DNA from 4 places in the Brevundimonas sp. Leaf280 genome. Region 4 is predicted to be linked to each of the others. Evidence: predicted binding sites of a transcription regulator. Region 4 holds the regulator's gene; each other region holds the start of a gene.
What was found. Region 4 encodes LexA, which represses DNA repair genes until DNA is damaged. Its sites were predicted from a motif close to ATGTTCNCNANNTGTTCT; they were not measured.

Region 1 (7,124 bases), 150 kb from region 4:
GGTCACGGTGTCAAACAGTTTTGCTCTGGTCATGGCGGCGTGCGTCCTGATCATGAAGTGGCGATTTCGCGATGGCGATCCTGACGAGCATTAGGTCGCATCGACCGGCTACCGCCTATCCCTCGCCTTGCCCGTGCTTGTCAGACGTGGCCTGGTCAAACCGGTATTGCTGAGGAGAGCCATGCAGACGTGCTAGTTGTCCGACCAACAAGCGGCAGCAATGGACGATCGGTCAGCAATTCCTAGACAGCGCGGACCGCTCGAGATTGACCCCGGTCGAAAGGCGTCAGCCGAAGAGCCCGTGCAGCCACCAGCTGAGATCGCCGGTCTGAGGCTGTTCGCCATCGCCGCGTCGAAAGACCCAGAAGCGGTGCCCAGCCTCGTCTTCAAGCTGGAAATAGTCGCGCACCGCATCGCGTTCGCCGTCGCGTCGCCACCATTCGCCGAAGATCCGCTCAGGACCGTCAGCGCGCCTGACACGGTGGCGGACGCCGCGCCAACTGAAGGCGACTGGCGGCTGGTCGGGCAGGAGCGCGACGGCCTCTATGGCTTCGGGCTTAGCGAGCAGGCGGGAGGGGCGCGGCCAACGGCGGGTCCATGTCTCCGATACCGGCGGAGCAGTCGGCGACAGTTTGCGGATTGAGCGTTCGGGCACGTCGCTCTGCGCGGGGGCCATCCGGTACAGGTTTTGCGGGCCGAGACGATTGGCGAGCAGATCAACAAGATCGCCGATGTCGGGCGTCGCCGGGCCGCACAGATCGCCGGAACTCGGCGACCAGTCCAGCGGCAGGACGACCGGCGCCGCCAGGACCATGGCCTCCACGCCGAGGCCAGGATCGATGGTTTCAATCTTGTCGCAGAGCAGACGGGTGAGCCGCGCGACATCACGGACGGGGCGCGCCAGTCCGACGCGGATGGCCTCGGTCCGGTTGTCGATCCGTTCAAAACTTAGGTCGAGTCGCGACGCCCCAAGCCCTTGAGCTTCGAGCGCCTCGCTCAGGGCTTCGACCAGTTTCAGCGTGTAGCGGGCCAGGGTCTCGGGCGCGCCGATCGGCTCGGCGAAGACCCGCCGGACCTGGATCAGCTCCGGAGCGTCGATCGGGGTGATCGGTTCCTGGGCGCGGCCGTAGGCCTGATCCAGGCGACGGATCAGCTCCGGTCCGAAACGCAGGGCCAGAGGCGCGCGAGGTTTGGCCTCCAGTTCGCCTATGGTGTCGATCCCCAGACGTCCCAGGCCTTCGACCATGTCGGCGGCCAGGCGCAAGGCGCGCAAGGGCAGGCGACGGATGGCAGGCCCCCCGCGCGCGACGACGATCGTCGGTTCGGCGAGGTTGCGGGCCAGGGCATGGGCGGCGCCCCACGTGTCGGCGAGGGCGGCGTGGGCGCCCAGGCCGACAGCGGCGGTCTGGGCGATCAGATCCTCGAGCAGGCCCTCATCGCCGCCGTAGCGATGACCGGCCCCGGTGACGTCGAGCACAAGGCCGTCCGGCGGGTCGGCGGCCACGATCGGCGCATAGCGGCGCAGCGCCCAGAGGGCGAGTTGGTCCAGGGCGGCCGCATCCCCAGCGGGGTCGAAGGGATGGACGACAAGATTGGCGACCAGGGCCCGGGCCTGGGTCGCTGCCATGCCGGGATGCAGACGATGGGCGCGGGCGGCGGGGTCGGCGGCCAGCACCACGCGTTTGCGGCCCTGGCGCCCGACCAGGACAAGCGGCGTGTCAGGCGACGGCGTGTCGGGTCCAAGCCGGCGTCTCAGCCGATCGGTCGGCAAGGTGGGGAGGTAGAGCGAGACGACCCGTCTCATCGCAGGCTTCCAGTTCGAAATCCGCGCAGGCTCCGGCGCGGCAACGGATCAGCTCGACAAACCAGCGCGGGCGGCCGACGCCGGGCACGGGCAGGGGGGCGGAGGGCAGGGCGGTGACCCGCCAGCGGGTGGCGGCGGCAGTCGGTTGGCCGAAGTCCGCCGCCTCGGCCTGACGACGCCATCGTCGGACTGCCAGTCCGAGCGAGCCCGTGTCCTCGGCGACGAGCTGCAGGCGCCTCGACGCCGTCATGGACAGGCGGGCGACTTCGCCCACGACGGCGCCGAAGCCGCCGTGACGAAGGCCGTCCTCGAATGCGGCCAGCAATCCGGCCTCGTCGCCGGCCTCCACATAGATGACCCGGTTCGAGGACAGCCCCGCCTGCTCCAGCGCCGGCGCGAACAGATCCGGGCGGGTCACGCACCAGAGGACCGGCCCTTGTGTGCGCGCCGCGACGCCGGCCGCAAACAGAGCGGCGACGGCGCCGTCAATGGCCCCGTCGCCGCCGCCGGCCACCTCATGCAGTGCGCCGAGCGCCAGTCCTCCGGCGGGCAGCCGGCGATCGAGCGCGGCAAGGCCGAACGGCAGCACTCCGCCGGGCGGACGTCGATCCGCCTCTATGCGCGCGATCTCCGTGCGAAGCGCCTGAAAGGATGAAGAGGCGGCGGACATGATCTCCTGAAACCGAATGCGAGCTGAATGTTCTGTATTTGTTCTTATTCGAGCGTGTGAGAGTCAAGGCGGATCGCAACAGCGCTGTGGATCGCCCTGTGGGTGGCGCCCATCCGGCCCGCTGCGCGTTAGCTCGACGATGACGCGGCCTTCCCGACACCCCACGACGCCAGACGGCCGCTATTTCGTGGTGCGAGGCCGGCTGTGGCGGTGCTCCAATCCTGCTCTTTCGGCGGAGGCGAGGGACGAGTTGGTACATGATCTGATGTCGGCGCGCCGGGCGGTGCGGACGGCCCTGACGGCTGAGGATATGGACGCTCTAGCCGGAGCGCGGGGCAGCGTCGATAAGGCCAAGGTCGGATTGGGGGAGCGGGGCCCGGTGTGGTGGACCGACGGCTCGCCAGATCTCAATCGGCACATGGCGCGAAACACCCCCTATGCAGACTGGTTCGCCAATCTGGGCGAGACGAGCAAGTGACGACAGCTCTCGACCGTTTCGTCCTTGCTCAAGACCCCGTGTTCGAAACGGCGATGGCCGAGCTCGTGGCGGGTCGCAAGACAAGCCACTGGATGTGGTTCGTCTTCCCCCAGGCTCGGTCGTTGGGACGGTCTTCGACGGCTGCCTTCTATGGGATCGGATCGCTCGCGGAGGCGCAAACCTATCTGCTGCATCCCGTTCTAGGGGCGCGTCTCATCCGCGCCGCCCAGAGCGCGACCACGGCGCGGGCGACTTCATTGCATCAGCTGTTCGGATCGCCCGACGATCTCAAATTCCGATCATCGATGACGCTATTCGCCGCCGTGGCGGCCGATCCGACCGTGTTCGACGCAGCGCTCGCACGCTGGGGCCTTTCGCCTGATCCGTTGACCGCAGACCTTGTGTCGACCGCGAGGACAGGACCGGATCGTCTTTAAATAATTGCCAGAGTTTTTACGCGGTTCAGGCGTCGATAACTGACAGAGCGCCGTCGGGCAGCGGGCGCTGAAGCGCCTTGGCCGTCTCCCACGGCGCCGTCATCCAGGCCTCGATCTCGTCGGGCTGTGTCAGGATCACCGGCATGGCCTTGGGGTGAACCGCGCCGACCTCCGCGTTGGGTTCGGTCGTCAGGAAGGCGAAGACGTCGATCGTCTCCATGCCGGTCTTGACCTTGCGCACGCTTGTGTGGGCCTGAAGGTGAATGCCGGCGAAGAAGGCGAGGGGCTCGGGATCGTCCCCGGCGAGCTTGAACCAGACGGGTCGGTATTTGCCGGCGGCGTCCCGACCTGGTTCGCTAAAGGCCGTGAAGGGGACCAGACAGCGCGACGCTGGCGACAGATGCGGGCGCCAATGGCTGGAGCTGGTGTTGCGGACGTTGGTCGTGCCGCTGTCGGGCTCGAACTCCAGAATTTTCTGAAAGTCCACCTCGCCGCCCTTGGCGCGCAGCTTGTCGGCGCGCTTCGTCGCATTGTCGAAGATCATCCTTTTGGACGACGGCATGCCCCAGCGCGCGGATGCAAGGATGCACTCTGCGCCCTCCCAGCGCACGATCGGCGCCGGATAGTCGGGATAGATATCGCCCGGCGCGAGGTTACCGACGGTCGACCGCATCGCGTTCGCCGCATCCATTATGGCTTGGGGGCCAGAGCGCTGGCGATACAGATTGCACATCAGGCCCTAGCCTTTTTCAGATCGGCAGCGAGGGATTTACGATCCGCCTCATAGGTCGCATCCGCCTCCTGACGCGCCTGGCTTAGCGCGGCCTGTTGTTGTTCGAAATCAGCCATTACCGCCCGATGACGTTCGTCCAGATCGGCCAGCGCCGCCTGAAGCTTTTCGATTTTGGCGGCCCTCGCCTTGGACGGTCCCTGAGGTCTCGTGGGTTTAGCCTTGCCAATCTTGCCGACATCGATCGCGAGGCCGCGTTCGACGACCTCGCCAGGAGAGGCCAGCGCGGCCTCGAAATCCGGTCCGCCGGAAAGCTGGCTGGCCAGGCCGGTTGCGAACAGATCCTGCTTTGAGCCCCAGGCCTCCAACGCCTTGGGTCGCGAGGTTGTGGCGACGGTGAAGGCATGAAAGCCGTCGGACCAGGTGAAGACCTTCAGCTTGGCCGCCATGTCAGTCGATCAGTCCGCGACGCTGCATGTCTATGATTATCGGATCGGTCAGCGAAGCGATGACCTCCATGTCAAAGGCGTCCTCCGCTTCCGTCTCATCGGCAAATGAGCGTGGTTGGTTCTGCCGCAGTGTCGAAAGTCGCCAAGATGACTGGACCACCTGCTGCCGGGCCAGATGCTCGATGCGTTGAAGGCGAACGCCTGCCCGTGATCTGATGAGGGTCTTGCGTGTCGCCATCAGGTAGTCCTCCCAACCGAACCCTGACACGCAGGTCGGCGAATGTGGAGTCGCGACCGTGCATGGGACCAGTCTGAGTAAGCGCACGACTTGCACGGCACCAGATGGGTCTGCCGTCCCCGCCCGCGACATTTGTTCCACCCATGGCCACGCTTGAAAATCTTCCATCGTTCATGAGCGCCTAAAGGCGAGCGAAGCCTAGCGTTCACACAAATCAAATCGTTGGCAAAACGATTCCACCCTAAAGGGGCCGATAGGAAAATCATCCTGTGAAGGATGATGCACACATTACGCACGCCTGCGTTGGGTCCAAGTCGCTGTATTTTAACATGAAAAACCGGGCGCAAAATGGGTCATAAGTGACCCACAACATCGCTATGTCTATTTACCGTGTCTAATCAGTCATCTAAATGGGTTGCCGACGATCCACCCCTACTGGAGAAAATCAGTGGTTACGCGACGCCCGCGCATACAAGCCTACATCGAATATGACGTTTACCGTCGGGCGGAAAATCAAGCCAAGCGGCTGGGAAAGACAATGAGCGAGCACGTGTCGGACGCGTTGGTCGCTTACTCACCTGACATGACGGAGTGGTCTGCCAAGCAGGCCGGCTATCAGACAATGATGATTTTGAGCCTCACCCTGGCGATGGCGAAAAGAACGATGAGCGAAAGCGACATTCGGCAGGCAAGAGAAGTTGCGGGCCAAGCTGCCGAGATCGTGTTCGGTCGGTTGGGAGAACGTCCATTCCATCCCAGATCGGAAATCCCAGAAGATAATCGTATGGCGGCCCTTTTTGAGGCTTTCAGGTTTGACTGACCTCGACGAAGCCCGACCGCTTCGCGAAAGGGCAGGGAGCCGCACCGAATAGCTGATCGGGCTGGCGTGTTCCGGCGGCGCATTCTCTTTCATTGCCATCGGATCCGCTTCTGGTTGAGCCGGTGTGTGTCATTGGCTGGCCGTGGCTGTGGTGGTGTGTTCTCGAGGCAATAGGCCAGCACGGCCTGGGGTACGCGGGTATTCGGCGAATCGGGCTCAGGACCGAAGTCGTCCTGCTTCATGCGCCAGTAGCCGGGGCTGTGCTGCCAGGATCTGACGCGATGGAACCATTGCACCTCAGCAGGGGGCCGGCTTCTCAAGAACAGATCGTCGGCCGATGGCAGGTAGGCTTCCCAGCCTCGCTTCTCGGTGAGCCAAGTATGGGCCGCCCCCATGAACCGCCCGTCTTGGTCCTTGGCGTCAGGGGAGGCCGCCACGAAAGCACCGACGGCGATCCGGAGCGACAGAGCAGGGGTTCCCTCGCTCACGATGCTGGCCACGGCTTCGCGGATCTTGGACTTGTTTGATCTGCTCGCCGAGCCCTTCGGCATCATCGCGAAAATGCGGTCGGCTTCGCTCTCCTCGTCACGAGAAAGCGCAGCGCTTCTTTCAAAGAGTTCTCTCAAAGGGTTAGGCGGAACTGGAGTTCCGGTCTCTCTGGAACTGGAGTTCCGGTCTTGAGGGGTAAGGGCGGAACTGTGGTTCCGGTCATGACTGGAACTGGAGTTCCGGTCTTTTAGGATCGGTCGGTACCTATCGGGCCGATGGAAACCTCCCGTCTGGATATCGAGATGCCCTTGGGTGTGGAGGATCTTGAGCAGCTTTCTGATATGACGATCGGACACACCGGCCATCTCGCCGAGGGTGGCTTGGCTGGGCCAGGCATCGCCGGTTTCGCGGTTCAGGTGGCGCGCGATGCCGAACGCGACCGCGAAAACTGTGGCGCTCAGCTCACCATCGTCCTGCACCTGCTCCAGCCACGCGAGCTTGTTGGCGGTGAAACGGTCAGACATGAGCAAGTCGCACCGTGAACGCTTGCGGAACAGAGTGTGGGGGATTTTGTGACGCGGTCCCTCCGGATTGTGTCGCACAGACCCTGTTTGTTCCGGTTCGTTGGCTCTTGCCGCAACGATGAAACGCCCCTAGAAGGCCCGTCCTACCTCGATGCGGATGTGGCGGAATTGGTAGACGCACTGGATTTAGGTTCCAGCGCCGAGAGGCGTGGAGGTTCGAGTCCTCTCATCCGCACCAAGAAAAAAAAGGCCCCGGATTGCTCCGGGGCCTTTCTTTATTCCTGGCCTATCGCCCTTGGGGCTACTTGAGGCCGATAGATGGGCCTGCCGCGATCGGTGCGACAGGCCTCGCATTTCGTCTTAGCGGATCGGCGGCACGGGCGGCGGCGGAACGTCGCCGTCGGTTTCGTGAACCTCGACCAGACCGCGACCCAGGTGGCTCTTGCGATAGCCATAGGCGAAGTAGATCAGCAGGCCGATGCCGC
Region 2 (7,124 bases), on a different contig from region 4:
TGGACGGGTCGGGCGCCAACCGCATCGTCGGCAACCGGCTGGCGCTGCACGGCAAGGGCGGGATGTTTCTGTACCGCAACTGCGGCGAGGACGGCGTGATCCGCCACCAGACACCGTCCTATAATCAGATTGCGGACAATCTGTTCACCGGCGCGGGGTGGCTGAGGCCGCGCGCGGTGGTGATCGGGTCGCGCGAGGGCGGGCGACGCTATTGCGGCGACGATCGCGGCTGGCCCTTCGGGTCCAGCGCGGACGACGGCGACGGCGCCGCGGGCAATCTGACTGCGCGGAACATCGTGCGGCGCTGACCGGACTCCTTGCGCAGAGCGGCGGTTCGGGGCTGATTGCGGGACAGAGCGATCAGGGGATGGGGATATGCGTTGGGTGTTGTTTCTGGCGTCACTTGTGGCGGCCCTCGGCTTGGCGGTGCTGACCGCCCAGACGCCCAAACCCCTGCCCGCCTCGGCGCCTGCGGTTCAGTTCTCAGCCGTGCGCGCCATGATGGACGTGAACCGGATCGCAGGAGCGCCGCATCCGGTCGGCTCGGCCGAGCATCGGCAGGTTCAGACCTATCTGGTCCAAAGGCTGACGGCGCTGGGCCTTCAGCCCAGCTTGGAGACCGGCGCCCTGTCGCCCGCCGCCGTCGCGCGGATCGAGCGGGAGGGTGGAAATGCGGGCGGCGTTCAGGCCGTCAATATCGTCGGGGTCCTGCCGGGGCGTGACCCCGGCCTGCCCGCCGTCGCCCTGATGGCCCATTACGACAGCGTGCCGAACTCGCCCGGCGCCGCCGACGATGCGACCGGCGTGGCCGCCATTCTGGAAGCCGTACGCGCGATCAAGGCGCGGAGCGGCGCCGAGCGGACGCTGGTGGTCCTGTTCACTGACGCCGAGGAGCTGAATCTGGACGGGGTGCGGGCCTTCTTCAGCGAGCATCCGCTGCGCGATAACATCGGCGCGGTCATCAATCTGGAGGCGCGGGGCGGCGGCGGGCGCGCCATGATGTTCGAGACCGGACCCGGCAACGCCCAGACCATCGCCCGTTACGCCCAGGCGACACAGAGGGCGACGGGCGGGCCGTCCAGCAACGCCCTGGCCATCTTCGTCTATCGGCTGATGCCGAATGGCACGGACTTCACCGTGGCGGCGGATCGCAAGCTGGCGGGGATCAACCTGGCCTTCATCGGGCGCCCGGCGCAGTACCATTCACCGTCCTCGACGCCGCAGGCGCTGGATCAGGGCAGCGTGCAGCATATCGGCTCTCAGGCGCTGGAGATGGCCGATGACCTGTTGCGGGCGCCGACCCTGCCGCAGGCGACGCAGAACGCCGTCTATGCCGACGTCTTCGGCCTGTTCGTCGTGCAGCATTCGCCGGCGACAGGCTGGCTGCTGCTCATCGTGGGGGGGCTGGCGACGGCCTTCGCCACCTGGGGCGCGCGCCATGCGACGGGCTTGAGAGCCATGTCGGTCGTACGCGGCGCGGCGGATGGCCTGTGGCTGCTGGCCAGCGCGGTGGTGGTGGGACAGGCGGTGCGCGTCCTGGCCGGGCCGATCGGCCGTCGTGTGGATTCGGCCGACCTCTATTACACCTTGCTGCGCCGCCTGCCGGTTCTCGAAATCGCCGTGGCCCTGTCCATGCTGGCCCTGGTTTTGATGCTGACCGCAGGGCGACGCCTGCTGGGCCGATGGGGCGTAGCTGGAGTGATGCTGGCCGCATTCGCGATTGCAACGGCGCTGGGCGGCTTCAGCCTGCCGGTCCTGGGGGCGACGGTGATCGCTCTGGCGCTCAGCCTGGCGCGGCCGCGGGCGCAGGACGCAGACGCCGTCTGGGGCGGCTGGCTGGGCTTGATCATCCTGGTTCTGATCCTGGGCGGCGGGGTGCAGGCGGCGGCGCCGGAAGCCGCCTTCCTGCTGCTGTGGCCCGGTCTGATCGCAGCCCTGGCCGCCGCATCGACGGCGGTGATCGGCGCCCGTCTCGGCTCGTGGGCGTCCTTCGCACCCGCCGTCGTAACGACGGCGGTGGTCGGCGGGTGGTTGCTGGTTCAGGGGCATGGCGTCTTCCTGGGGGTCGGCATGGACATGCCTGGCGCGGTGGGGCCGATCGCCCTGATGATCGCGATGCTGATCCGCCCGCTGACGCCCGGCGCGGATCGCGGCTTGCCGGTCTTCGCCGCCGCCAGCCTGGCGCTGGCCGTCGCGGTCGCCGCGGGAGCCAGATTGGTCGCTTGATCCGGATGCGTTTCGCAGTCGTCCGAGCGATGAAATCGGGCTAAGCATACCGCTGCTGTTTCTTGGGGCTTCGGCGCGCTTGCACCACCTTCACGTCAATGCCTTCACCGTCCTGTCGCTGGCGATCGCGATTCTAGGCGCGTGGACGGCGCTGGATCTGTTCAATCGCACCCGCGATCAGATCGGCGCAACGCGGTTGCGTTGGCTGGGCGTTGCGGCCCTGGCGCTGGGCGTCAGCATCTGGTCGATGCATTTCATCGCCATGCTGGGGTTCGAAGTCGAAGGCCCGGTCTTCTATGATCCCGGCCTGACGCTGGTCTCCTTCCTGCTGGCGACGGCCGGCACGTCCGCGGCCTTCCTGACGGCGGGGACGGCGCAGGCCAGCCCCTTGCGACTGGCGCCGGCGGCCCTGCTTATGGGCGGATCCATCGTCGCCATGCACTATGTCGGGATGGCGGCGATGCGGATGAACGCTGTCCTGAGTTATCAGCCCGCGCTTGTCGCCCTGTCGGTAATCGTCGCGATCGCCGCCGCCTATGCCGCTCTGATCGCGGCCCGTCAGGAGCGGGGTCTGGCCTGGCGCGCGGTCGCCGCCGTGATCCTGGGTCTGGCCATCGTCTCTATGCACCATATCGGCATGGCGGCCCTGATCCTGACCCCGATCGCCGACGCGGGGCCGGTGGAGGGCGGGGCGTCGCCGGTCGTCTTGGCGGTCGCGGTGACGACCGGGGCGGTGACGCTGCTGTTTCTCGCGCTCGGCGCCTCGATCGTCGATCAGCGGGCCAATGTTCTGGCGGCCGTGGACGCCGGCGGCGTCGGCTTCTGGGAAGCGACCCTGCCGATGAAGACGACGATGATGTCAGGCCGCGCGCGCGAAATCCTGTCCATCGATCCGTCCTGCCGCCTTGGCCCGAGCGAGGTCGGCGACCGTCTGTCGCCCGAGGATCTGCCGTTGCATCGTCAGGCGCTGGAGCGCGCCCTGGCGGGGGAGGGCGAATACGATCAGGAATGGCGTCTGCCGGCCTCTGGCCGGTGGATCCATCTGCGCGGACGCCTGATCCGCAGTCGTTCGGGCCGGCCGATCAAGATGTCGGGCGTCATCACCGACATCACCGATCGCCGCGAGGCCTTCGCCGCCTTGGCCGACAGCGAACGCTTGCAGCGATTGCTGATCAACGAACTGAATCACCGGGTGAAAAACACACTGGCCACGGTGCAGTCCATCGCCCACCAGACGGCGCGGCGCACGCCGGATGTCGCCACCTTCACCGCCCTTTTCGAGGCGCGGCTCGTGGCCCTGTCCAACACTCAGAACCTGCTGACGGCTGCGAACTGGGAGCATGTCGATCTGCGCGCCATGCTGGCTCAGGAACTGGCCCCCTATGCCGAGGAACAGGTCCGCCTGACCGGTCCGGCCGTCGATCTGAACGCGCAACAGACGTTGGGGATGGGGATGGTCTTTCACGAACTGGCGGTGAACGCCGCCAAATACGGCGCCCTGTCGAACGCCTCGGGCTGTGTGCGGATCGACTGGTCCGTGGCGGAAGGCCATCTGCTGCTGGATTGGGTGGAAAGTGGTGGGCCGGCGGTGTCGCCGCCTCAGCGCAAGGGCTTCGGTTCGGTGCTGATCGACTCGACGATCAACCGCTCGCTGCACGGCTCGGCGGTCATGACTTACGACCCCGAGGGTGCCAGCTTCAGCCTGCGCCTTCCGCTTTAGCCGGCGTCAAAAACGGTCGTAGGATTTGGCTGTTCTCGTTTTGATCGATGAGAACATCTTGTGAACTAGAACAAACCATGCACATAGTCCGCCTCACAAAACGGGGGCGGGTCCAGGCGGGTCTCTCCCAAGCTGAATGACGGGAATCATGGCAAGGGAGACGAAGGCAATGGCTTCACAGGCGGCACTCAAATTGGTGGGCAAGGACGACGGCGACAAGCAACGCGCCCTGGAGGCGGCGATCGCGCAGATTGATCGCGCCTTCGGCAAGGGCTCGGTGATGAAACTGGGCAAGGCGGGCGTGGTCGCCGAGATCGACAGCGTCTCGACCGGCTCGCTGGGCCTGGACATGGCGCTGGGCATCGGCGGTCTGCCGGTCGGGCGGGTGATCGAGGTGTTCGGTCCCGAATCTTCGGGCAAGACGACCCTGGCTCTGCACACCGTCGCGGAAGTGCAGAAGAAGGGCGGGGTCGCCGCCTTCGTCGATGCCGAACACGCGCTGGACCCGGTCTATGCCCAGAAGCTGGGCGTCAATCTCGACGATCTTCTGGTGTCGCAGCCCGACACGGGCGAACAGGCGCTGGAGATCGTTGATACCCTGGTGCGTTCCGGCGCCGTGGACATCGTGGTCATCGACTCCGTCGCGGCCCTGACGCCGCGCGCCGAGATCGAGGGCGAGATGGGCGACAGCCTGCCGGGCCTTCAGGCGCGTTTGATGAGCCAGGCGCTGCGCAAGCTGACGGCTTCGATCTCCAAGTCGAAATGCATCGTGCTGTTCATCAACCAGATCCGCCACAAGATCGGCGTCATGTACGGCTCGCCCGAGACGACGACGGGCGGCAATGCGCTGAAGTTCTACGCCTCGGTGCGTCTGGACATCCGCCGCACCGGCGCGATCAAGAACCGCGACGAGGTGGTCGGCAACACCACCCGGGTCAAGGTGGTCAAGAACAAGGTCGCCCCGCCGTTCCGCGAGGTCATCTTCGACATCATGTATGGCGAGGGCATCTCCAAACTGGGCGAGGTCATCGACCTGGGCGTCAAGGCCGGCATCATCGAGAAGTCGGGCAGCTGGTTCAGCTATGACTCCACCCGGATCGGTCAGGGCCGCGAGAATGTGCGCGAGTTCTTGAAGCAGAATCCCGACATCGCCGCCTCGATCGAAAAGGCCGTGCGCGCCTCGACCAACAAGATCGCCGACGAACTGCTGGGCACGCCCGAGCCGGACGAAGGCCAGGACCTGGAAGGCTGACGCCGGCCTCCGAGGCTGGGCGGACTGTCAGAGTCTGTCCCGGTCTCGGTCCGGTCTTTCACCGCTACTCCGTCGCCCCTAGCGACCCGCCACCGACCCCGCGAAGGGCGGCGGAGCGACCCGCTCGACCTCGTGTCGGGCGGGTCTTTTCTTTTGTGAGCGGTGCTGAGCTTTCTTTCGTCATTCCGGGCGAAGCGTAGCGGAGACCCGGAACCCAGCGGCGCGCGTGAGCGCGAAGTTGTCACGGACTCGATGCCCCGATATCCTGCGATGGAAAGATCGCCTCCGGAGCCGCTGGGTCCCCCCGGTCGCGCTTGGCGTGCCGGAGGATGACGAAAGTCAAACGCCAAACGAAAACGGGCGACCCGAAGGCCGCCCGTTCCGTCTTCTGTGGATGTCCGCGACCGATCAGGCGGCGGCCTTCTCCGGGGCGAACTTGCCGTAGAAGGTCTCGTTCTTCGCCGCCATGTCGCGCAGCAGCTGCGGAACTTTGAAGCGGTCGCCATAGGTCGCGGCCAGACGGTCGGCGGTCTCGACGAACTTGGCCAGGCCGATGCCGTCGATCATGCTGATCGGGCCGCCGGTCCAGGGCGCGAAGCCCCAGCCCAGGATGGCGCCCAGATCGGCTTCGCGCGGGTCGTCGATGACGCCCTCTTCCCAGCAACGGGCCACTTCGACGGCCTGGCGATACAGCAGGCGCGTCTTCAGTTCGTCGATCTGAGCGAAGGCGGTCGGCTCTTCCGGCTGGTCGATGCCCTTGGTGGTGGGGGCCAGTTCGCCCAGACCCTTCCAGATCGTCTTGGGCTTGCTGTCATAGTCGTAGAAGCCCTTGCCGTTCTTGCGGCCGAAGCGACCGCCCTCGACCATCTTGGCGACGATGTCGGCGCCTTCCGACGGGACGTATTTGTCGCCCAGATCCAGCGCCGTCTGTTTGGCGATCTTGTAGGACAGATCCAGGGCGACGTCGTCGTGCATCTCCAGCGGGCCGCGCGGCATGCCGGTCATGCGACCGACATTGTCGATCAGGGCCGGGCCGTAGCCCTCTTCGAGCATCGCCATGCCCTCCATCAGGAAGGTGGAGAAGCAGCGCGAGGTGTAGAAGCCGCGGCTGTCGTTCACGACGATCGGCGTCTTCTTGATCTTCAGCACATAGTCCAGCGCCCTGGCGATGGCGGCCTGACCCGTCTTTTCGCCCAGGATGATCTCGACCAGCATCATCTTGTCGACGGGCGAGAAGAAGTGGATGCCGATGAAGTCCTCGGGCCGCACCGAGGCCTCGGCCAGGCCGGTGATCGGCAGGGTCGAGGTGTTGGAGCCGAAGACGGCGCCCTCGGCCAGTTGCGCCTCGGCGCGCTTGGTCACATCGGCCTTGATCTCGCGGTTTTCGAACACCGCCTCGACGACCAGATCCGAACCCTTGATCAGCTCATAGTCGGTCGTCGCCGTGACCGAACCCAGCAGGGCGTCGTATTTCTCCTGCGTCAGCTGACCGCGCGACAGGCGCTTCTTCAGCAGTTCCTCGACATGGGCCTTGCCCTTGTCGGCGGCTTCCTGGGTCTGGTCGATCAGGATGGTTTCGATGCCGGCCAGCGCCTGCACATAGGCGATGCCCGCGCCCATCATGCCGGCGCCGATGACGGTCACCTTCTTCGGATCGGACTTGGGCACGCCCGCCGGGCGCACGGCGCCCTTGTCCAGCTCCTGCTTGGACAGGAACAGGCTGCGGATCATGGCCTGGGCCTGCGGCGTCATCAGGGTCTTGATGAAGTAGCGGGTCTCGATGCGCAGGGCCGCGTCCATCGGCACCTGGGCGCCCTCGTAAACGGCCTTCATCAGGTTCACCACGGCCGGATAGTTGCCGTAGGACTGTTTGCGCAGCATGGCGTTGCCGACCATGAAGTTCTGAATGCCGGCCGGGTGATAGGG
Region 3 (7,124 bases), 180 kb from region 4:
AGTAACGGCCCGAGGCCGCGTCAGCGCAAGAACTGTGTCGCAGAGCTGGCGGGCCGCAACCTCCTGTGACCACGGTCACCTTCAATCCGCTCACCGAAAGTCCCGCGTCTTCGGTCTGATCGTGTCGAGGTGGAGATCGGGAATATAGATGTCCCGGACCTTGATCGCGCGAGGGGGCGCGTCGCGCGCATCCGGCGACCCGCCGCGATGGAATTCGTCGCCGCGTCCGTGGGGCAGGGGGAAGGCTTCGCCCCGATCCCCGACTGAAGCGAGCAGGGCCGATGCGTCGTGAAGTTTGGTTGCGACGATGTGGACGACGTCGCCCTCACGCTGAACCTTGCCGTCGACGACCAGCATGGAGGCCGACAGCACGACGCGGCGCTGCTGTTCATAGAGGCTCGGCCAGATGACCAGATTGGCTACGCCGGTCTCGTCCTCGATGGTGATGAACATGACCCCCTTGGCGCTGCCGGGCTTCTGACGGACCAGCACGAGGCCTGCGACGCGCGTCAGCCGACCGTCGCGCATGGCCGTCCCGTCGGCGCAGGTCATGACGTGGCGGGCCTGCAGATCGCCGCGCAGGAAGCTCAGCGGATGATCGCGCAGGGTCAGGCCGATGTGGCTGTAATCCTCGACCACTTCCCGTCCGGGCGTCATCGGCTTGAGGCCAGGATCCGGCTCCAGGATTTCCGGCTTCTGGGCGTGGGCGTGGGCGTCGGCGGCGGCGAACAGGGGGAGGGGGTCGTCCCGCAGCCCCTTGATGGCCCACAGCGCATCCCGACGGTCGAGCGAAAGGGCTGGGCGGAAAGCGTCCGCCTCCGCCAGGCGGACGAGGCTGGCGGTCTGGGCGCCGGCGCGTCGCCACAGGTCGTCGACGGAGCGGAAGGCGCCGTCCGTCCGCGCCGCCAGGAGGCGGCCGGCGTCGCCGTTCACCAGGCCGCGCACCATGCGAAGGCCGAGACGGACAGAAAGCCGGCCATCCTCGCCCGCAGGCTCCAAGGTGCAATCCCAGCGGCTGGCGTTGACGCAGACGGGCCGGATCTCAACGCCGTGCTGCTGGGCGTCACGGACGATCTGCGCCGGCGCATAGAAGCCCATGGGCTGGGCGTTTAGCAGCGCGGCGCAGAAGACATCCGGGTGATGGCATTTAAGCCAGGAGGAGGCGTAGGCGATCAGGGCGAAGGAGGCCGCATGGCTTTCCGGAAAGCCGTAGGAGCCGAACCCTTCCAGCTGGCTGAAGGTCTTCTCGGCGAAGGCGGCGTCATAGCCGCGCTCGACCATGCCGCTGATCAGCTTGTCCTTGAAATGGCTGACCCCGCCGGTGAACTTGAACGTCGCCATGGCCCGGCGAAGCTGGTCGGCCTCCGAAGCGGTGAAGCCGGCGCATTCGATCGCGACCCGCATGGCCTGTTCCTGGAACAGGGGCACGCCCAGGGTCTTGCCCAACACCTTCTCTAGCTCGGGCTTGGGATAGACGACGTCCTCCTTGCCCTCTCTGCGGCGTAGATAGGGATGGACCATGTCGCCCTGGATCGGACCGGGTCGGACGATGGCGACCTCAATAACCAGATCGTAGAAGGTGCGCGGCTTGATGCGCGGAAGCATAGCCATCTGGGCTCGGCTCTCGATCTGGAAGACTCCGAGCGTGTCGGCCTTGCGGATCATCGCATAGGTCTTGGGGTCCTCCGCCGGAATGGTGGCGAGGTCGAGCGCAATCCCCTTGTGCTCGGTCAGGAGGTCGAAGCCGCGCTTCATGCAGCTGAGCATGCCGAGCGCCAGCACATCGACCTTCATGAACTTCAGGACGTCGATGTCGTCCTTGTCCCATTCGATGACCTGGCGATCCTTCATCGCCGCCGGCTCGATCGGGACCAGGTCGTCCAGGCGGTCGTGGGTCAGGACGAAGCCGCCGGGGTGCTGGCTGAGATGGCGCGGGGCGCCGATCAGCTGGCGCGACAGCTCCAGCGCCAGGCGAAGCCGCCGGTCCTCCAGATTGAGATTGAGATCCGCGACATGCTTGTCCTCGACACCCTCGCTGGAATAGCTCCAGACCTGCGACGACAAGGTCTTGATCAGGTCTTCGCTCAAACCCAGCGCCTTGCCGACGTCGCGCAGGGCGCCGCGCGAGCGATAGCGGGTGACGACCGAGCAGAGGGCCGCATGGTTGCGGCCGTAGGTCTCGAAGATCCACTGCATGACGACCTCGCGCCGCTCGTGCTCGAAGTCGACATCGATGTCCGGGGGCTCGCGACGCTCCTGGCTGACGAAGCGCTCGAACAGTAGATCATTCCGGCCCGGGTCGATCGAGGTGATGCCCAGCACGTAACAGACGGCGGAGTTAGCGGCCGAACCACGACCCTGGCACAGGATGTCCTGACTGCGGGCGAAGCGCACGATCGAATGGACCGTCAGGAAATAGGGGGCGTAGTCGAGCTGGCCGATCAGATCGAGTTCGTGCCTAAGCGCTTTGCGCACGCCGTCCGGCAGACCTTCCGGGTACCGATCTGCGGCCCCGGCCCAGGTCAGCTGTTCCAGCGTCTGCTGCGGCGTCATGCCGGGAGTCGAGACCTCGTCGGGATACTGATACGCCAGCTCATCCAGCGAGAACCGACAGCGGTCGGCGATCTCGACTGAGCGGGCCAAGGCCTCGGGATAGGCCTTGAACAGGCGGTGCATCTCGTGGGGCGGCTTCAGATAGCGATCCGCATGGCGTTCGCGCCGGAAGCCCAGTTCGTCGATGGTGCAGCCGTGCCTCACGCAGGTGACCACGTCCTGCAACAGGCGTTGGTCAGGATGATGAAACAGGACGTCGTTGGTCACGACGGTCGGCACGCCGGCTTGGACGGCGAGGTTCGACAGGTCGTGCAGTCGCAATGCGTCCCCTGGGCGTCGTCGCAGCGTCAGGGCGAGATAGCTTCCCGCAGGAAAGGACGCCTTCAGCCGTCGCAGATTGGCGGCGCAAGCCTCGTCCGCCTCGTCCGGAACCAGGATGGCGATCAAGCCCTCCGACCAGTCTTTCAGGTCCGACCAGTCGAGGTGGCATTTGGCCTTGCCGGCGCGGCGCTTGCCTAACGACAGCAGGCGCGTCAGTCGGGAATAGGCCGGTCGATCGGTCGGATAGACAAGCACGCCCGTCCCATCGATCAGATCAAGCCGGCAGCCAACGATCAGCCGTACGCCGGAGGCCTTGGCCGCCTCATGGGCGCGGACAATCCCCGCTAGCGAGTTGCGATCGACGATGGCCAAAGCTTCAAGCCCGCACAGCCGCGCCTGTTCGAACAGCAGTTCGCAACTGCTGGCGCCGCGCAGGAAGGAGAAGTGCGAAGTGGCTTGGAGCTCGACGTATGGCATAGGGATTAAGCGGGTGTTCGACCTCCCCGACAGCACTCCGGCGAGCCGAATGGCAAGCGTCGCCGTGGACAAATGTTTTCTTTTTGTTCTGGTCTTGATATGCATGGCGCATGTCTGGCGTCGCCACCCGCAAGATCGTCCATGTGGACATGGACGCCTTCTTCGCCTCGGTCGAACAGCGAGATGATCCCGCCTTGCGAGGGCGGCCCGTGGCGGTCGGTCATGCGGCGGCGCGCGGCGTGGTCGCGGCCGCCAGCTACGAGGCGCGGCGGTTCGGGGTGCGATCGGCCATGCCCTCGACAACAGCCCAGCGGAAGTGTCCGGACCTCGTCTTCGTCCCGCCGCGCTTCGAGGTCTATCGCGCCGTGTCGGCGCAGATCCATGCGATCTTTGCGGACTACACCGACCTGATCGAACCCCTGTCGCTGGACGAGGCCTATCTCGATGTGACTTCAGATCGGCGCGGCCTGGGGACCGCCTCGGCGACGGCGGAGGAAATCCGGCGGCGTATCCTCGAGGAGACCGGCCTGACGGCTTCGGCAGGCGTTTCGTACAACAAATTCCTGGCCAAGCTGGCGTCGGACCAGAACAAGCCGAACGGCCAGTTCGTTGTGGCGCCAGGGCGCGGCGAGGCCTTCGTCGAGGATTTGCCGGTCCAGCGCTTCCACGGTGTGGGGCCGGTGACGGCCGCCAAGATGGAAGGGCTGGGGATCCGCACCGGCGCAGACTTGCGGCGTCAATCCCTGGCCTTTCTCCAGCATCATTTCGGCAAGTCCGGGCCCTGGTACCACGCCATCGCCCGCGGGCGGGACGACCGGGCGGTCAATCCGGACCGGACTCGCAAATCGAGCGGGTCGGAGACGACCTTCGCCTCCGACCTGACCGATCCGGACGCGATCGAAGCCGGTGTGGCAGCCATGGCTGACGATGTCTGGGCCTGGTGCGAGAAGACCGGAAGTCGGGGACGGACGGTCACCGTCAAGGTCAAATGGGCGGACTTCCAGCAATCGACGCGAAGCCGGTCCCAGTCCGAGCCCGTGGCCTCCCGCCAGGCCCTGCACGAGGTCAGTCGGGTGCTGGTCCGGTCCCTCTACCCGCCAAGCCGGGGCGTGCGCCTGGTCGGGGTAAGCCTGTCCAATCTGCAGACGACCGGCGCTGCGGCGAACCAATTGGTCCTGTCGTGACCGAACTATCGCAGATCGACCTGTTCGGCGATGCACCCGCGCGCACGCCCGTGGTGGCGGGCTTTGACTATTGGGCGGACGTCCTGTCGGCGCCCGAACAGGCCGCGCTAGTCGCCGCGCTCCAGACTCTGGCGTTCAAACCCTATGAACATCTGGGCTACCTGGGTCATCGCCGGATCGCCGCCTTCGACCGCGGGGGCGATGGCGCGGGGTGGCCGGCGTTTCTCTCGACCTTGATGGCGCGCTTGGCGGGTCGCCTCGATCTGGACGGCGCGGCCTTTGTCCAGGTTCTGGTCAATGAATATGCGCCGGGCGCCGGCATCGGCTGGCATCGCGACCGCCCCGTCTACAGAGAGATCCTGGGCCTGTCCCTCCTCGCGCCCTGCGTGATGCGGCTGCGCCGTCGTCAGGGGGCGGGCTTTCTGCGCCGAAATGCGCCGCTGGCGTGCGGCTCGGCCTATCGGTTGTCGGGGGAGGCGCGCGCGGACTGGGAGCATTCGATCACGCCGATGACGGCCTTGCGCTATTCCAACACCTTCCGGACCATGGCCGCCTGACGTTCAATGGCGCGGCCGGCTGGCATAGAAGGATCCGGATCGGCTTAGTCCGCGAGGTCGATCCAGGCCGGCGCATGGTCGCTGGCACCCTCGACGCCGCGGACCGCGCGATCGACCCCGGCGTCGGTCAGGCGTTCGGCTGCAAGCCCGTTGAGAAGCAGGTGGTCGATCCGCAGACCGGCGTCGCGCGACCAGGCCTCCCGGAAATAGGACCAGAAGGTCCAAGGCGGTGGATCGTGCGGGAAGCGCTCGCGCAGGGCGTCGGTCCAGCCCTGGTCGAGCAGGCTCTGGAAGGCGGCGCGGCTCTCGGGTCGGAGCAGGGCGTCGGTCTTCCAAGAGCGCGTATTGTAGATGTCGGCGTCGGTCGGGACGACATTGTAGTCGCCGCAGAGAACGACCGGCGCCTCGGTCGAATAAAGCGACGCCGCGTGAGCGGTGAGCCGTCGGGCCCAGGCCAGCTTATAGTCGAACTTGGGCCCGGGCCTGGGATTGCCGTTGGGCAGATAGAGGCAGCCGATCAGCACGCCGTTCACCGCCGCCTCGATATAACGGGCCTGGCGGTCGTCGGCGGCGCCAGGTAGCCGGCGTCGTGTCACGACCGGCGCGCCGATCCGGCTGAGGATGGCGACGCCGTTCCAGCGCGGTTCGCCGACCCAGACCGCGCTATAGCCGGCCGCCTCGAGCTCGGCGGCCGGGAACTGCGTGTCGGCCGCCTTCAGTTCCTGCAGGCAGACCACGTCCGGCTGGGCCCGTTTCAGCCAGCCGAGGAGGTTGGGCAGGCGACGATTGACGCCGTTGATGTTGAAGGTGGCGATCCGCATCCCGTCATCGCGTCCGCAAGGCCGCCAAGGCCGCGCGCACCGGCGGTGCGAGGGCGTCAGCCATCTTCCCCACCCCAGCGGCGTTAGGATGGATCCGGTCCGGTAAGACATAGGCTGGGTGCAACGCGACACCGTCCATAAGGAACGGCATCAGGGGCACGTTCGCTCTTCGAGCGACCTCGGGATAGACTTTGTCGAACGCCCAGGCGTAAGCGCCGAACCAGGGCGGCGCCCGCATGCCGCTCAGCAGAACGGGGATGTCGCGCCGTCGGAGTTTGTCGATGATCGACAGAAGATTGTCCCTCACGCGGTCGGCCGAGACAAGCTGCATCATGTCGTTGGCGCCTAGGGCGACGACGCAAAGATCCGACTGAGCCGGTACGTCCCGATCAAGCCGTCGCAGGCCGTCCGCTGTCGTGTCGCCGGACACGCCTGCGCCGATGACGCGAACCGGTGGGGTTTCGGTCGCCAGTCGCGCCGCCAGTTGGCGCGGCAAGCTTTCGGCCGCTTTCAGTCCGTAGCCGGCGGTCAGGGAATCGCCAAGAAGCGTTACGACCTGCTCAGCGGTGATCAAGAAATGCTCTCCCGTCGCGGGCGGATGAGGCGGGCAGGCCGAAACCGGACCTGGGGCGGTCGGCGAGCAGTGGGTTCAGCGTCATGGCCTACCCAAAAGCTCGCCGAACCTGGCCTGTTCCTGCCAGATCACCTGAAAACGATCCCGAGCTCCGGCCGTGATGCGCTGAGACGTCTGGCTGTCCATCATCTTCACGGCAGTGGAACTCGAACGAAGGCCGTTGATCAGCCGTGCGGCTTCAGAACGACCTTCGTCCATTCGTTCGGATTGTCGTGGAAGTTCTTGTAAGCTTCTGGCGCCTGCTCCAGGGGCAGGCGGTGGCTGATCAGATCCGTCGTGTCGATCTTTCCGTCCATGACGAGTTCAAGGAGCTGCGGCAGGTATTTCTGCACATGGGTCTGGCCGGTCTTGATCGTCAGACCTTTCTGCATGAGAGCGCCGATCGGCAGCTTGTCGCCGATTCCGCCATACACGCCGGGGATCGATACCCGGCCGCCCTTGCGACAGGCCATGATCGTCTCGCGGAGGACATGTTGGCGATCCGTGCCCAGCTTCGTCTCCTGCTTCACCGCATCGATGATGTTGTCCGGAGAGAATCCATGCGCCTCCATACCGACCGCGTCGATGCAGGCGTCCG
Region 4 (7,124 bases):
AAAAGCCAAGGACTATATCGGCGCCGGCGACATCTTCCAGGTCGTCCTCAGCCACCGCTTTTCGGCGCCGTGGACGGACGATCCCTTCGCCTTCTATCGCTCGCTGCGTCGCCAGAACCCGTCGCCCTATCTGTTCTATCTGAACTTCGAAGGCTTCAAGCTCGCCGGCTCCAGCCCCGAGATCCTGGTTCGGCTGAAAGACGGCGAGGTCACGATCCGGCCGTTGGCCGGCACCCGCATGCGCGGCGCGACGCCAGAGGCGGACAAGGCGCTGGAAGTCGAACTGCTGGCTGATCCGAAAGAGCTGGCCGAGCACCTGATGCTGCTGGACCTGGGCCGCAACGATGTGGGGCGAGTCGCGGCGCCCGGCACGGTCGAGGTCACCGAGAGCTTCGTCGTCGAACGCTACAGTCAGGTCATGCACATTGTCTCCAACGTGCGCGGCAAGGCTGATCCCAGGCTGGACGCGGTGGACACGCTGCTGGCCGCCCTGCCCGCCGGCACACTGTCGGGCGCGCCCAAGGTGCGCGCGATGGAGATCATCGACGAACTGGAAAGCGAAAAGCGCGGCGTCGGTTATGGCGGCGGCGTCGGCTATATTTCGGCCGGCGGCGAGGCGGACATCTGCATCACCCTGCGCACCGCCCTGTTCGCTGACGATCGGATCTTCGTTCAGGCCGGGGCCGGCGTCGTCGCCGACAGCGACCCTGCGGCCGAATATGCAGAGACCCAGCACAAGGCGCGCGCGCCGATGCGGGCGGCGGAAGACGCCTGGCGCTTTGGGACCGGCAATCGCTAGCGCGAAATCGTCATCGCCGGGTCGTTGAACTGCACGCCGGGGCCGATGATGACGACGCCCGCCATCAGAACCGCTGCGGTGGCCGCGAACGCGGCTGCGCCAAGCGCGGCGACGGGGTTGGGTTTGGTTTCGACCACGACCAGCTTCGCCTTGGCGGCGGCGATCTTGGCGGCGATGTCTTGTTCAGCGGCGAGTTTCACCCGCTCAGTCCTAGTCCCGCCGAGTTAAAATGCGCTTTAAGGCCGCGCCCGCTTGGCGCGGACGCGCGTCACGCCTAGAAGCCAAACCATGATCCTCGTCGTCGATAACTACGACAGCTTCACCTACAATCTCGTCCACTACCTCGCGGAGTTGGGCGCGCCGACGCATGTGGTGCGCAACGACGACCTGACGGTGGACGAAGCGTGGGCGCTGAACCCCGCCGCCGTTCTGCTGTCGCCCGGCCCGTGCGCGCCCGATCAGGCCGGCATCTGTTTGCCGTTGATCACGACAGCGCCAGCGTCGATGCCGATCCTAGGCGTATGCCTGGGTCATCAGGCCATCGGCCAAGCGTTCGGCGGCGACGTCATCCGCGCCAAGACCCTGATGCACGGCAAGACCTCGCCGATCCTGCATGAGGGCCAGAGCGTCTTCGCCGACCTGCCCTCGCCCTTCACCGCGACACGCTATCACTCGCTGGCGGTCAAGCGCGAAACCTTGCCCGACTGTCTGGAGGTCACCGCCTGGACCGCCGATGGCGAGATCATGGGCCTGCAGCATCGCGTCCGCCCGATCCACGGCGTGCAGTTCCACCCGGAATCCATCGCCACCGAACATGGTCACGACATGCTGGCCAACTTCCTTGATATCGCCGGCGTAAAGCGCCTCGCGGCCGCCTGACCATGGGCGACGGGTTCAAGCCGATCCTCGCCCGACTGGTCGAGGGCCATTCCCTGACGTCCCAGCAGGCGCACGACTTCTTCGCCGCCTGCCTGCGCGGCGAGCCGACCCCGTCGCAAGTCGCCGCCGCCGTCACCGCCATGCGGATGCGCGGCGAGACCGTGGACGAGATCGCCGCCTTCGCGGGCGCCATGCGTGAAGCCGCCCTGACGCTGGACCATCCCTATGAGGTGATCGACACCTGCGGCACCGGGGGCGACGGTCAGCACACGTACAATATCTCGACCGCCGCAGCCCTGGTTCTGGCCGGCGCCGGTCTGAAGGTCGCCAAGCATGGCAACCGCGCAATGTCATCGAAATCAGGCTCTTCCGACGTCTTGTCGATCCTAGGCGTGAACCTGATGGCGTCGCAGGCGCAGCAGAAGAAGGCGTTGGACGGGGCCGGTATCTGCTTCCTGTTCGCGCCCGCCTATCATGGGGCGATGCGTCACGTCGGGCCGGTGCGGGCCGAAATCGGTTTTCGCACCGTCTTCAACCTGTTGGGACCGCTTTCGAACCCGGCGTCTGCAAGGCGACAGGTTATGGGCGTCTATGATCCGCGCCTGCTGGAGCCGCTGGCCGAGGTGCTGGGCCGGCTCGGCGCCACCCGGGCCTGGACCGTTCACGGTCAAGGCCTGGACGAACTGGCGACTTCCGGACCCACGGACGTCGCCGAGTGGAAGGATGGCGCGGTTCGTCGCTTCCAGGTCACGCCCGAGGACGCCGGCCTGCCGCGCGCCTCTATCGCAGACATTCGCGGCGGCGACGCCGAGGAGAATGCCGTCGCCCTGCGCGCGCTTCTGGCCGGCGCGGCCGGACCCTACCGCGACATCGTGCTGCTGAACGCCGCCGCCGCCCTGGTTGTGTCAGACCGCGCGGCGGATCTGGCCGAGGGCGCCGCGCTCGCCGCGGCCGCTATCGACGACGGTCGAGCCGCCGAGGCGCTGGATCGCCTGGCCCTCATCACCTCCACGCCGCTGGAAAGCGAAGAGCCCGCATGACCGACGTTCTGGACCGTATCGCCGCCTACAAGCGCGAGGACGTCGCTGCCCGCAAGGCTGCGACCTCACAGGACGCGATCGAAGCCTTGGCCCGCAATGCGTCGGCTCCGCGCGGCTTTCGCGTCGCCTTGGAGCGGGTCGGAGAGGAAACCGGTCGTCCCGCCCTGATCGCCGAGATAAAGAAGGCCAGCCCGTCTAAGGGCCTGATCCGGCCCGATTTCGATCCACCGGCTCTGGCCCGCGCCTATGAGGCCGGCGGTGCGGCCTGTCTGTCGGTGCTGACCGATGCCCCCAGCTTCCAGGGCGACGACGCCTATCTGGGCCAGGCCCGCGAGGCCGTCGCCCTGCCCTGCCTGCGCAAGGATTTCTTGGTCGATCCTTGGCAGGTCGCCGAAAGCCGCGCCCTGGGCGCCGACTGCATCCTAATCATCTTGGCCATGGTCGATGACCGGTTGGCCGCCGAGCTGCTGTCGGAAGCCGAACGCTTTGGCATGGACGCGCTGATCGAGACGCACGACGAGGAAGAAATGGCGCGCGCTTGTGCGCTGGGCGGCGATCTGGTGGGGGTCAATAATCGCTCGCTGCGCACGTTCGAGGTCGATCTGGAAACCACGGAGCGGCTGTCGATGCTCAGCCCCGTGCGCGCTCTGCTGGTCGCCGAGAGCGGCATCTTCACGCCCGACGACGTGGCGCGCGTTTCGGCTGCCCATGCCCAGGCGATCCTGGTCGGCGAGAGCCTGATGCGCCAGGCCGATGTCGAGGTGGCGACCCGTCAGTTGCTGGCCGTTTGAGCCGAGACGCGGCGGCAAGCCTCGCCGTTAAGTTGACATTAGCAAGGAACACTTACAGAACATCGACAAATGTTCACGGCCCGTTCCGATTCGTCGGCGGGCGCATGAGGGCCTGGCGATGCTCACGCGCAAACAGCACGAACTGCTGATGTTCATCCACGAACGCATCCAGGAGACCGGCGTCTCCCCTTCGTTCGACGAGATGAAGGAGGCGCTCGATCTGGCCTCCAAGTCCGGCATTCACCGGCTGATCACGGCGCTGGAGGAACGAGGCTTCATTCGCCGTCTCGCTCACCGCGCTCGCGCTTTGGAAGTCACGAAGCTGCCCGAACAGGCGACGGCCGGCGCGCCGCGCGGTCGCGCCGGGTTCAAGCCCGACGTCATCGAGGGCGGCGGCGGTGTCAGACCTGCGGCTCCGATGGCGGCCAACGACACCCGCGAACTGCCGCTGATGGGCAAGATCGCCGCCGGCACGCCGATCGACGCAATCGAGCATGAAACGGCGCGCTATCCGGTCCCGGAATCCATGCTGGGTTCGGGCGAGCACTATCTGTTGGAGATCGAGGGCGACTCCATGATCGAGGCGGGCATCCTGAACGGCGACATGGTGGTGATCAAATCGACCGACAACGCCGCCTCCGGAGAAATCGTGGTGGCTCTGGTGGAAGGCGAGCAGGCGACGCTGAAGCGCCTTCGCAAGAAGGGGGCCTCGATCGCGCTGGAACCCGCCAACCGCAACTACGAGACCAAGATCTACGGCTCGGATCAGGTCGCGGTCCAAGGCAAGCTGGTCGGCCTTATGCGCCGCTATCACTGACGTCCGGATCGGACTGACGCGCCCAGGGGCGGTCGCCGCGAACGTCGGCCGTCCACACCGCGCGCCATCGATTCGGCTCGCCCGAACGGACGCGCCACAACTCCACTGCCCCGCCTCGCGCAAAATCCACCCCGTCCAGGACAAGGCGATCCTGACAGGCGCTTGGAATTGAGGTGACGACAGCGCGGACGCTGACGACGGGCGCTGCGCGGCATAACGCCTCCATCTGATCTGAGCTCGGCGACTTCCGCCCCCACCAGATCGCCACGGGGCCAGCCTCACCGGTCTCCGGGCGACATGAAAAGCGGTCGCAGACCCAGCCCGTCTCCGACCGATCCATCATGGTCAGCCCCCGTCGCCGCGACCAGAGATCCACCGCAAACTCGCGCACGCCGGGCCGGACCACGACGGCCGCCTGATCACGGTGAAAGGCGGCGTTTGTTCCGCCATCGCCAATCCAGAGGTTCGGCGTCGGCGCACGCGGCCAGATCAGGACGGCGGCTGCGAAGGGCAGTCCCATCCATCGCAGGCGGCCCTGCCACAGACAGACAAACAGCACGCCCAGAAAGGCGATCGGCAGGACATAGTTCGGCGCGCTGGCGACCGTTCTGACCGCCCCAGGCAACCCCGCCGTCCAGGCGCCGATCGCCAGCATCAGATCCACGCCCCATCCCGCGACCGCCAGGAACGGTCCCCCCAGCCCCAAGGGCTCAAGCGCTGCGCCCAAGGCAAGCGCCGGCATCAGGATGAAGTCCGCCACGGGCGACGTGCCGAGATTGGCCAGCAGTCCGTACATGGCGGTGCGGTTGAAATGTTGCATGGCGAAAGGTCCCGTCGCCAATCCTGCGACGACGCTGGCCGCCACAGCCGCCGTCAGCCACCCGCCCAGCCGTTGGACTGCCAGGATCGGCCAAGGCGCGGATATTTCGCGCGGGCGCTTCGGCCAAGCCTCGACCAGGGCGACCAAGGCCGCAGTCGCCGCGAACGACATCTGGAAACCCGGCGTGACGATGGCTTCAGGCTGTATGGCCAAAACGATGAAGGCCGCCACAGCCAGGCCATGCATGGTCACCGCCTGTCGATCCAGCAGGATGGCCAGAAAGGCGATGGAGGCGGTGATGGCGGCCCGCTCGGCCGGGGGCGGCGCGCCCGACACCACCAGATAGACCCCGACCGCCGTCAGGCCCGCCAAGGCCGCGACCTTCTTGCCGTGAACCCGCAAGGCCAACCAGGGCCAGGCCGCCACGCCCAGCCGCACGGCGAAGAAGACGAAACCGCCGACGATCGCCATATGCAGCCCTGACACCGACAGGATGTGCGCCAGGCCGGAATCGCGCATCACATCCATGTCCTCCTGACTGATCCAGGTTTCGTGGCTGGTCGTCATGGCGGCGGCGATCCCGCCGGTCCGTTCGCCGAGTCTTGCCACGATCCTCTCGGCCAGTGCGAAGCGGGCGCCGTTGACCGCCATTTCAAGTCGAAGTCGCCACGGCGGCGGCGTCAGATCGGCCGTACGCGTGTCGCTCAAGGCGAACGCAACGCCGCCCATCCCCTGAAAGAAGGCGTTGCGCCCGAAATCGTAGGCGCCGGGGCTGGCCGGCGCAGGCGGCGGATTCAGAATGGCGAACAAGCGGATCGCTTCGCCGGGCCGCGGCGGCTCGCCCCGCACCGTCGCCCGCAAGCGCACCGGCGTCTGTTCGGGCGTCAGTCCGCGAATCCAGACCGGCGCGATCACGACCCGCGCGCCTCGCTGCCCCGGGCTGTCGACATCGACAACCCAGGCTTCGATCACGGTCGGTTCGCTGAGGGCGGGCGCGATCGGCGCGGCGACGGCTTCGGTGCGCACCTTGGCCGCCGCCAGCCCGCCTGACGCGCAGGCCACCATCAACAGCAGCCAGGTCAGACGTCGCGACCCGGCGCGCCGACGCGCCACAACCCACAGCACAAAGGTTAAGACGGCACCCAGCAACAAGGGCCACAAGACCGGCTCGGCTCGCAGGGCGAAATAGATGCCGCCGCCCGCGCCGAATGCGACCGGTGCCCATAGCCGCCATCTCAGGGTCTGGGCGGCGACTTCGGCATGCAGCCAGGCGCGCAATCGCGGAGCGGGGGTAGGTTTTGCCGCATCGGGGCGTATAAGGGCCTCGCTTACGGACCCCTCCCCCATGACCTCACCTTCTTCGACTGTCGTCACCCGCTTCGCCCCCTCGCCGACAGGCTATCTGCATATCGGCGGGGCGAGAACCGCTTTGTTCAACTGGCTGTATGCCAAGAGACACGCTGGGCGTTTCCTGATCCGTGTCGAGGATACCGACCGCGAACGCTCGACGGACGAGGCGGTGAAGGCCATTTTCGACGGCCTGAGCTGGCTGGAGCTGTTCGCCGACGACGAGCCGGTGTTCCAGTTCAGCCGCGCCGACCGCCACCGCGAGGTGGTTGATCAACTGCTCGAAGCCGGCCACGCCTACCGCGACTTCACCTCGGCCGAGGAGACCGGTCGTCTGCGTGACGAGGCCAAGGCGGAAAAGCGCACTTTCGAATCGCCCTGGCGCGACCGCGAGCCGACCGTCGACGATCTGGCCCTGCCGCACGTCGTGCGCTTCCGCCGGCCAAAGGCGACGACGGTCACGGTAGCCGATGAGGTCCAGGGCGACGTGAACTGGTCGACCGACGACCTGGACGATCTGGTGCTGCTGCGTTCGGACGGCGCGCCGACCTATAATCTCGCCGTCGTCGTGGACGACCACGACATGGGGGTGACCCACGTCATTCGCGGCGACGACCATCTGAATAACGCC

Region 1: a site for LexA is predicted at 2,502-2,519, ahead of ASF31_RS05235 (ImuA family protein). Genes of this name have one in related genera too.
Region 2: a site for LexA is predicted at 3,997-4,014, ahead of recA (recombinase RecA). Genes of this name have one in related genera too.
Region 3: a site for LexA is predicted at 3,424-3,441, ahead of dinB (DNA polymerase IV). Genes of this name have one in related genera too.

Annotation. Positions count from the first base shown of each region.
Region 1 covers NZ_LMNC01000002.1:331,311-338,434, reverse strand. Annotated here, with positions in the region: gene ASF31_RS05245 (SemiSWEET family sugar transporter) at 1-94, shown strand, start outside; gene ASF31_RS05240 (DNA polymerase Y family protein) at 287-1,804, opposite strand; gene ASF31_RS05235 (ImuA family protein) at 1,719-2,474, opposite strand; gene ASF31_RS05230 (hypothetical protein) at 2,614-2,952, shown strand; gene ASF31_RS05225 (DUF1810 domain-containing protein) at 2,949-3,389, shown strand; gene ASF31_RS05220 (SOS response-associated peptidase) at 3,415-4,122, opposite strand; gene ASF31_RS05215 (hypothetical protein) at 4,122-4,568, opposite strand; gene ASF31_RS05210 (hypothetical protein) at 4,570-4,806, opposite strand; gene ASF31_RS05205 (hypothetical protein) at 5,222-5,626, shown strand; gene ASF31_RS14405 (helix-turn-helix domain-containing protein) at 5,716-6,639, opposite strand; tRNA gene ASF31_RS05190 (tRNA-Leu) at 6,793-6,877, shown strand; gene ASF31_RS05185 (amino acid permease) at 7,000-7,124, opposite strand, start outside.
Region 2 covers NZ_LMNC01000004.1:130,924-138,047, forward strand. Annotated here, with positions in the region: gene ASF31_RS08825 (right-handed parallel beta-helix repeat-containing protein) at 1-308, shown strand, start outside; gene ASF31_RS08830 (M20/M25/M40 family metallo-hydrolase) at 376-2,226, shown strand; gene ASF31_RS08835 (MHYT domain-containing protein) at 2,306-3,946, shown strand; gene recA (recombinase RecA) at 4,116-5,198, shown strand; gene ASF31_RS08845 (3-hydroxyacyl-CoA dehydrogenase NAD-binding domain-containing protein) at 5,607-7,124, opposite strand, start outside.
Region 3 covers NZ_LMNC01000002.1:355,239-362,362, reverse strand. Annotated here, with positions in the region: gene ASF31_RS05385 (error-prone DNA polymerase) at 91-3,351, opposite strand; gene dinB (DNA polymerase IV) at 3,462-4,535, shown strand; gene ASF31_RS05375 (alpha-ketoglutarate-dependent dioxygenase AlkB) at 4,532-5,092, shown strand; gene ASF31_RS05370 (exodeoxyribonuclease III) at 5,137-5,913, opposite strand; gene ASF31_RS05365 (arylesterase) at 5,918-6,487, opposite strand; gene ASF31_RS05360 (zinc-dependent alcohol dehydrogenase) at 6,712-7,124, opposite strand, start outside.
Region 4 covers NZ_LMNC01000002.1:179,520-186,643, reverse strand. Annotated here, with positions in the region: gene trpE (anthranilate synthase component I) at 1-799, shown strand, start outside; gene ASF31_RS04430 (hypothetical protein) at 796-999, opposite strand; gene ASF31_RS04425 (aminodeoxychorismate/anthranilate synthase component II) at 1,088-1,678, shown strand; gene trpD (anthranilate phosphoribosyltransferase) at 1,681-2,718, shown strand; gene trpC (indole-3-glycerol phosphate synthase TrpC) at 2,715-3,509, shown strand; gene lexA (transcriptional repressor LexA) at 3,628-4,326, shown strand; gene ASF31_RS04405 (ComEC/Rec2 family competence protein) at 4,307-6,424, opposite strand; gene gltX (glutamate--tRNA ligase) at 6,492-7,124, shown strand, end outside.